2 linked regions of the Nitratifractor salsuginis DSM 16511 genome follow. The protein of the gene in region 1 binds, or shares a complex with, the protein of each later gene. Links are inferred from orthologs where the notes say so. Each region holds a gene or a part of one and is shown in the gene's direction. Other genes may lie near its edges.

The links. The genes of interacting proteins can lie anywhere in the genome.
Region 2: the proteins of dapF (region 1) and NITSA_RS03240 are in contact, whole or in part, in a solved structure (PDB 5YGU), measured with the Escherichia coli proteins. The link is inferred for Nitratifractor salsuginis DSM 16511 from one-to-one orthologs.

The regions. Positions count from the first base shown.
Region 1 is NC_014935.1:30,170-34,947, forward strand. The notes cover bases 1,088-4,046. They hold dapF (diaminopimelate epimerase), read left to right. Parts: upstream 1,088-2,162; coding sequence 2,163-2,930; downstream 2,931-4,046. Other genes in these bases: NITSA_RS00150 (spermine/spermidine synthase domain-containing protein), read left to right, coding at 1,088-1,447; coaE (dephospho-CoA kinase), read left to right, coding at 1,447-2,043; NITSA_RS00165 (cation:proton antiporter), read left to right, coding at 3,086-4,046. In the rest of the region: NITSA_RS00145 (NAD(P)H-dependent oxidoreductase), read right to left, coding at 119-736; more of NITSA_RS00150, read left to right, coding at 851-1,087; more of NITSA_RS00165, read left to right, coding at 4,047-4,708. UniProt on the Escherichia coli protein: Involved in the succinylase branch of the L-lysine biosynthesis and in the biosynthesis of the pentapeptide incorporated in the peptidoglycan moiety. Catalyzes the stereoinversion of LL-2,6-diaminopimelate (L,L-DAP) to meso-diaminopimelate (meso-DAP).
Region 2 is NC_014935.1:641,629-645,290, forward strand. What follows is about bases 1-2,753. They hold NITSA_RS03240 (RNA pyrophosphohydrolase), read left to right. Parts: upstream 1-1,015; coding sequence 1,016-1,492; downstream 1,493-2,753. Other genes in these bases: hemW (radical SAM family heme chaperone HemW), read right to left, coding at 1-900; NITSA_RS03245 (aspartate kinase), read left to right, coding at 1,493-2,698; NITSA_RS03250 (HobA family DNA replication regulator), read left to right, coding at 2,698-2,753. Also shown: more of NITSA_RS03250, read left to right, coding at 2,754-3,243; NITSA_RS03255 (DNA polymerase III, delta' subunit), read left to right, coding at 3,243-3,662. UniProt on the Escherichia coli protein: Master regulator of 5'-end-dependent mRNA decay.

The DNA.
Region 1 (4,778 bases):
CTTCACTTCGATAGATAAGCTTTGCTTTTTCCCATTGACCAATGACTAATGACCAATTGCGTAACATCAGTTTTTGAAAAAGTATAGCGCCTCCTCTCTGAGGAAAACGGCACCGGGATCAAAGAAAGGTGACGACCTCTTCGAAGGGGCGGCGCTTCTTCTCACGCGGCTCCTGGAGGCGATACCCCAGGGGCAGGAGGAGGACGCTGCGCTCTTTTTTGCGGTCCAGGCCCAGGATCTTGTCGACTTTTCTCGGCTCAAATCCCTCGATGGGACAGCTGTCCACCCCGATGAGGGAGGCGTAGACCATCATATGGTCCGCGGCGATGTAGCACTGTTTGGCCACCCAGCCCTGTATGGAGTGGAGTTTGCCGATATATTCTTCGTAGCGTCGGATATAGGCCCGGGTCGCCTCTTCGCTCAGCCCCCGGCGCCGGAACATCGCACTGTAATATTCGGGATCGGCCACCGAAGCGATCTGCCCCAGGATCACCACCAGGTCGCTGCATTCGGTGATCTGGGGCTGGTCCCAGCAGACAGGGCGCAGCGTGGCTTTGAGCTCCGGGTCCCGGATGACCAGAAAACGCCAGGCCTCCATTCCAAAGGCTGAGGGGGCCAGCCGGGCGGCTTCGAGGATGAAGCGGAGGTCTGCTTCGGGGAGTTTGCGCTCCGGGTCGAAGCGTTTGCAGGCGTGGCGGAAATAAAGCGATCGGGTCAGGGTTTCGCGGTCACACATCGAGGCTCCTTGGTAACAAATAGGATAAATTCTATCATCTTTTCTCCGTTTTAATGGGGCTGGGAACTCTTTGTGTTAAAATCGCCCAAACTTCCAGAGCAGAAAGGCAGAGCTATGAAAGAGTTTCACTTTATTCGGGACGAGATGCTGGTGCACGTCCCTGTCTGTACCCACGCCGACCCCCGCCGTATCCTGGTCGTGGGCGGTTGCGACAATATCCGCACGGAATTGGGGAAATATTCGATCTTCGAAGAGATCATCCATATCGACGCCCACGGGGCGGCCGAAGCGCTCCGGGGACTGGGGGCCAAGAAATTCGATGTGGCCATCGTGGCTGATGACCGTTTCGGCGCCGACCGGGAGTTTTGGATCGAACTGACCAAGCTTTTGGATGAGAAGGGGCTCGCCAGCGCGATGATGAGCGACATCATCACCCAGCCGGAGCGCTCCAAAGAGGAGCTCAAGACCCTGGGGGCGATCTACCGGATCGTGATGCCCTACCGCTACGAGGGGGAGCTGCAGAGCGACGGGATCCTCCCCAACCGCTACCTGGTCCTGGCCAGCCGCTTCTACCACCCCACGGCCGATATCAACCTCCAGCGGGCGGACCTGACCGACGGGTTCCGCTACTACAACAGCGACATCGCCGTCGCCGCCTTTCAGACCCCGACCTTCGTCAATCGGGAATATCTGGGGATTATCAAGCGCTGATGGCTTACGAGCACGCCGTCATCCTCACCGGAGGGATTGCTACGGGTAAGAGCACCGCGACCGCCCTGCTCCAGCTCTACGGTTTCCGGGTCATCGATGCCGACGCCATCGCCCACGAAATGCTCGACCGCCATGCCGATGAGGTGGTGAAGCGCTTCGGGGCCGAATTCCTCACCGAGGGGGGCAAAATAGACCGCAAAGCGCTGGGAGCCCATATCTTCGCCCATCCCGAAGAGCGCAAAGCCCTGGAAGCGATCCTGCACCCTCCCATCCGCGAAGAGATTCTGCGCCGGAGTGAAGAGCAGGAGCGTCTGGGCAAACCTTACCTTATCGACATTCCCCTCTTTTTCGAGAGCGGGGAGTATCCCATCGAAAAGAGCGTTGTCGTCTATACTCCAAAGGAGATTCAGTTGCGACGGCTGATGGAGCGGGACGGCTTCAGTGAAGAGGAGGCGAAGCGGCGCATTGACGCCCAGCTCGACATCGAAGAGAAGCGTAAACGGGCCACCTGGGTGATCGACAACAGCGGGGACCTGAAGCAGCTCTCCAGAGAGTGTGAGCGGGTCAAAGAGGGAATTCTCAAAACGTTTGAATGAAACGTTTTGGTATATTGGTGTATTGGTACATTTATCTATTGGTGTTGCGTTGCACTGAAATACCAATAACCAATACACAAATATACCAATAACAAAACCAACAAAACCGAAGGTTTGCAATGTTCGTCACCAAATATAACGCCAACGGCAACGATTTCGTCATCTTTCACGACAATCAGAAGCGGGACCGCCACGAGTTGGCCAAGCTGCTCTGTGACCGCCACAAAGGGGTGGGTGCCGACGGGATGGTCGTGCTGATCCCTCACGCCGAATATGACTTCGAGTGGGAGTTTTACAACAGCGACGGCAGTGAAGCGACGATGTGCGGCAACGCTACCCGGGCGGTGGCCCACTATGCCGTCGAAAAAGGAATCAGCGTCAATGACCGTGCGGAGTTTCTCACTGGCGCGGGGGTGATCACCGCAGAGGTCAACGGCCTCTATGTGGTCACCGATATGCTCGAGCCCAAGATTCTCCGACGGGATATCGAAGAGGAGGGGCTGCAGTGGTGGCTCATCGATACCGGGGTTCCCCATCTGGTCGCCGAGGTGGAGGATCTGGAGAACTTCGACCTGGAGATGGCCCGCCGCCTCCGGGAGAAGTACGACGCCAACGTCAACATCTACACCGTCGCCGAGGATGAGCTGCGTCTGCGCACCTACGAGCGGGGAGTCGAGGGTGAAACCCTCGCCTGCGGTACCGGGATGACCGCCTGCTACGTTCGCGCCAGAGAAGAAGGCAAGGCTCGGGACCTCTGTATCGTCTTCCCCCGCAGTGGCGACGAACTCTATCTGGAGTACAAAGAGGGGCGCTACCGCTTTGGCGGCAAGGTGGACAAAACCTTCGTCGCGGAGCTGACCCTCGATATTCCCCACTATATGCTTTGACAAGTAATGAGCAACCGAGCAACCGAGTAATGAGTAACTGATTGAGTGAGGAATCAATTACTTGGTGCGGTAATAATACACTCTCTCAACGCTCAGCGCTCAACACTTGACGCTCATCTGACGCTCATCACCCCTTGCCCGATAAAGGATCGCCTATGGACAATCTGCTGACGATCATCCTCACCACCATCATCATCGCGACCTTGCTCAATGTCCTTTTTAAGCGTTACGAGATCCCCACCGTCATCGGCTACATCATCTCCGGGGCCATCATCAGCCAAATCTTCGGCCTCACCCACGCCAGGCACGACGAGGGGCTCCACCAATTGGCGGAGTTTGGGATTGTCTTTTTGATGTTTACCATCGGCCTGGAGTTCTCCGTGCGCCATCTCAAAGCGATGCGCAAAGAGGTCTTCCTCTACGGCGGATTGCAAATGATCGTTACGGGCAACCTCTTTGGCGCTTTTTGCCATGAGATCCTGGGCCTGGACCTCAAAGCCTCCATCATCATCGGCTTCTCCCTGGCCCTCTCCTCCACCGCCATCGTGCTCAAGATGCTCACCGAGCGCAACGAGCTCCACAGCGGCTACGGGCGGGTGGTGCTGGGGATTTTGTTGATGCAGGATATTGCGGTGATCCCCCTGCTCCTGATGCTCTCCCTCTTTACCGCCACGGGGCGTTCCGTCGCCGATCTGCTGCTCTGGACGACGATCGATGCGGCGGTGCTGCTGCTGATCATCTTCGTGTTGGGGCGTTTCGTGCTGGAGCGTTTTTTGGCCTGGACCCTCTCGACCGATTCGGAAGAGATCTTCCTTGTCGCCGCGTTGATGATCGTGGTGGGGGTCTCCTATCTGGCCCATATCCTGGGCTTCAGCTACTCTCTGGGGGCCTTCCTGGCGGGGATGACCCTGGCGGAGACCCGCTTCAAATACCGGATCGAAGCGGACCTGATGAGCTTTCGGGATATCTTCCTGGGGATCTTCTTCGTCACCATCGGGATGCAGATCGAGCCGGAGACGATCCTGAGTCACTGGCTCCTCATCCCGGGGATCCTCGCGGGGGTAATGCTGGCGAAGGCCCTGGTGATCTATCTCCTGCTGGGCCGATTCCTGCAACCCCGCACGGCGCTCAAGAGCGCATTGGCCCTGATGCAGGTGGGGGAGTTCGCCCTGGCGATCTTCGCCATTGCTGCCCAAAACCGGCTCATCGAGCCGGAACTTGATCAGATCCTGATCGTGACGGTGGTGCTGAGTATGATCGTCACCCCCTTCGTGATCAATCATCTGCGGAGCATCGCCGATTGGTTTTTCTCCCGGGAGCCGGAGGAGGATATTCCTATCAGCTCTGCGGGCTATCGCGACCACGTCCTGATCCTGGGCTACGGCCCTCTGGGGCGTAAGGTCGCCGCAGAGCTCAAAGAACGCTCCATCCCCTACCTCATCATAGAGCACGACTACCGGCTGGTTCAGGAGGCGAGAGAGCGGGAAGAACCCATCCTTCTGGCCAACGCCGCTTCCGACCGCATCCTCAAAGAGGCGGGGGCTCCCCGTGCCCGGGCGATCGTCGTGGCGATCGAGAACGCCGAAAAGACCCGTCTGGTGGTCGATGCCCTGCGCCGGGTCGCCCCCGAAGTCCATACGGTGGTGGCGGTGCGCAACCGCAGTCAGGAGGAGATTATCCGCAGTTTCGGGGTCGACTGCATCGTCAATGCCTCCGAGCTGGTGGCCCGTCAGATTCTCGATGAGGTTCTTCACTGCCGGGTCATTGGGAAGGGTTAGAGATCTTTTATCTCTTTTTAAGGAATCAGACTCTATAATTCCAACCCTTCACCAACGGTCCCATAGCTCA
Region 2 (3,662 bases), 610 kb from region 1 along the record:
GGAGCGCAATCCCAAAAAGAGGCGCTCGGTCTTGAGATCTTCCGCGGAGAGGATCTCGGTCCGATGGGAGAGCGGGTTCGCCAGGTAGCGATCCAGGGCGGTAGGGGGGTAGTAGCGGCGGTCCTGCCGGAAGCCCACCGCTCCCGCCCCCAGCCCGATGTAGTCTTTTAGCTGCCAATAGCCCAGATTGTGGCGGCAGGGATCGCCGAAATTTGAGATCTCGTACTGGGGCAAGCCCCGCTCTTCGATCGCCCGGGCCATCCATCGGGCCAGGGCCACATTCTCCTGGCGTACGTCAGGCGTTTGGGCGAAGGGGGTGCCTTCTTCGATGGTCAGCTCGTAGGCGGAGAGGTGACCGACGGGAAGGTCCGAGGCGATGTCGAGATCCCGATTGAGCAGCTCACGGTCATCTCCGGCGCAGTTGTAGATCAGATCGAGGGAGAGGCGCTTGAAGCCTATGTCGGCAGCACGCTCCACCGCTTCGATTGCCTGCCGGGGTGTGTGGGCCCGCCCCAGGCGCTTGAGCTTGTCGGGGTCGAAGCTCTGGACCCCGAAACTGATCCGGTTGATCCCCAGCGCTTTCATTCCCTTCAGCCACGTGTCCGAAGCGGAGTTGGGGTTGGCTTCGCAATTGAGCTCCGCTTCGGAGGCCAGGTAGGGTTTGAGGGTTTCAAAAAGAGGGGCGTAGAGTTCGGGTGGGACCGTGCTGGGGGTTCCGCCGCCGATGAAGAGAGTTTCGATGGAGCCGGGGGTCGCCTCGAAGCGCTCCAGTTCAAAGAGGAGTTGACGGTGCAGCGCCTTCATATAGTCCGGGCGGGTATCAAAGCGCCCGGTATAGGAGTTGAAACTGCAATAATGGCATTTGGAATCGCAGTAGGGGATGTGAATATAAAGCAGCATATTTTGGAGAAAACTCCTCTCGTTTCAAAAGGCTGTAATGCCTTTTCCGTTAAAATAGTAGCAAAATAATTGTGCTTCGTCCGCTAGTGCGGCAGGCACGGCAAGCGGGTTGACAATGGGAAAATATAAAGAGTATCGGCCCAATGTGGCCGCCATTGTACTCTCGCCGAACTATCCGGAACGCAAAGAGTTTATGATCGCCCGACGCAAAGGGATGCGCAAGGGGTGGCAGTTTCCCCAGGGAGGGATCGACGAGGGCGAATCTCCCCGGGAAGCGCTGCTGCGTGAACTGAAGGAGGAGATCGGAACCGACGAAGTAGAGATTATCGCCGAGTATCCCGAGTGGATCAGCTACGATTTTCCCAAAAAGAGTCGGAACCCCAGACGTTACCCTTTCAAAGGGCAGCGCCAGAAGTATTTTCTGGTCAAGCTCAAAGAGGGGGCGAAGATCGATCTCAACTCCTTCGAAGCACCGGAGTTTGAAGAGTACAAATATGTGGAGATGGACGAACTGTTCCGCCGGATCACCTTTTTCAAACGAAGGGTCTATCGGCAGGTGGTCGACTATTTCATCAAAAAAGGATTGTTGTAGATGCTCATCGTACAGAAATACGGCGGAACCAGTGTCGGAAGCCTGGAACGCATCGAAAATGTCGCCAAGCGAGTGGCCAAGGCACGGGAAGAGGGGAATGATCTGGTCGTGGTCGTCTCGGCTATGAGCGGGGAGACCAACAAGCTCATCGACTATGCCCACCACTTCTCCAAGACCCCTTCCAAGCGGGAAATGGATATCCTGCTCAGCTCCGGCGAGCGGGTCACTGCTTCGCTTTTGGCCATCGCTTTGCAGGAGATGGGCTACGACGCCATTGCGATGACCGGCCGTCAGGCGGGGATCAAGACCGACGGCACCCACACCTATGCCCGAATCGAGTCGATCGATACTTCCGCCATCGAAGAGCGGATCAAAGAGGGCAAGATCGTCATCGTCGCCGGTTTTCAGGGGATCAATGAGAAGGGAGAGGTCACGACCCTCGGCCGGGGCGGCAGCGACCTCAGCGCTGTGGCGCTGGCGGGGGCCCTGCACGCCGATGCCTGTGAAATCTATAGCGACGTCGACGGCATCTACACTACTGATCCGCGTATTGAACCCAAAGCCAAAAAGCTCGATTACATCTCCTACGACGAGATGCTGGAGCTCTCCAGCCTGGGAGCGAAGGTTTTGCAGAACCGCTCCGTGGAACTGGCCAAGAAGATGGGGGTCAAGATCATCGCCAAGAGTTCGTTCAGTGACGGACCGGGTACAATTATCGCAGAGGAGAATGAAGCAATGGAAGCAGTTTTGGTCAGCGGAATCGCACTAGATAAGAATCAGGCAAGGGTCTCCTTGCGGGATGTGGAGGATCGTCCCGGGATCGCGGCGGAGATCTTCAACCGCCTGGCCGATGAGCAGATCAATGTCGATATGATTATCCAGAATGCCAGCAAAGAGGGGAAGACCAACCTCGGTTTTACCGTCCCCCAGAGTGAGCTGGAGGCGGCCAAGAAGGTCATCGGCAGCTTCGAGAAGGATTTCGGCGAAGCCGATTACGATGAGAATGTCTGCAAAGTCTCCATCGTCGGGGTCGGGATGAAGTCCCACAGCGGCATCGCCGCCAAAGCCTTCAGCGCGATGGCCGAGAATAACATCAACATCGAGATGATCTCCACCAGTGAGATCAAGATCTCGATGATCGTCGACGAAAAATACGGCGAATTGGCGGTACGGGTGCTCCACGAGACCTACGAACTGGATAAATAATGCAGCAGCTCCTGGAGTGGACCCTGGAGGCGATCCGGGCTGAGAATTCCGATTTCAGCTGGATGGAGGAGTTTCGCTTCGACTGGGTCCCCCCCGCCAAAAGTGCCGTCTCTCGGCTCCTGGAGGGGCAGAGTATGCTGCTGCTGACCGATCCGGCCCGGGAGTGGTTCGCTCATTATGTCCTGGGCTCCATCAACAACCCCCAGCGCCGCCGCCCCTTTCTCCCGGTCTATCCCCTGAAGCAGCTTTTCCCCAACCTCCCGGAGATCGAGAGTTCCCAGGATCAGCAACTGCTGGAGGATATGCTGGAGATCTCTTTTCCCGAGGGGTATTTTTTCTGGTATATCGGCGAGGGGAGCCACCGCTACGCCAAGATCGCCCTGAGTAACGAAGGGAATTTCCTCTGGCTTTTGGATGAGCAGGTCCCGGGGAGCTTTTCCCTGCGCCGGCACGACCCGCTCCTGGATATCAAGCTCCTGCAACTCTATCGCCTCTTCGACCGGACGGTGGAGGCGGCCCTCTTCAATGAGGTGGCGTTGGATTGATGGATTGGCTCAAAAGCCGGGTCCTGGTGACCTCCGCCCCCTTCGAAAGCCTTGCCGAGGAGATCGGAGAATCGGTTCAGCGTATGGGAGCAAGGCTCATCCCCATCCTCAGGGAAGGGAGCTTCAAGGTCGAGGATGTCTCCCTGGCCCTGGAAAAGGCTTATCTGGCCAGCGAAGAGCCCCAGGTGATCCTGCTGGGGGGTGACAGCTTCAGCGACGTAGTGCAGAACAAACTCCTCAAAGTGATCGAAGAGCCTCCCCCCAACAAGAGTTTCATCCTCCTTTTTCGCTCCAAAGCTTCAGTGTTGCCCACGATCCGCTCCCGCCTGCCCATCACAGTGATGGATCGGGGAAGGGCGGATGTCGAGCTGGAGCTCGACGTGAAAAACCTGGAGATCGCTTCGGTCTATGACTTTCTC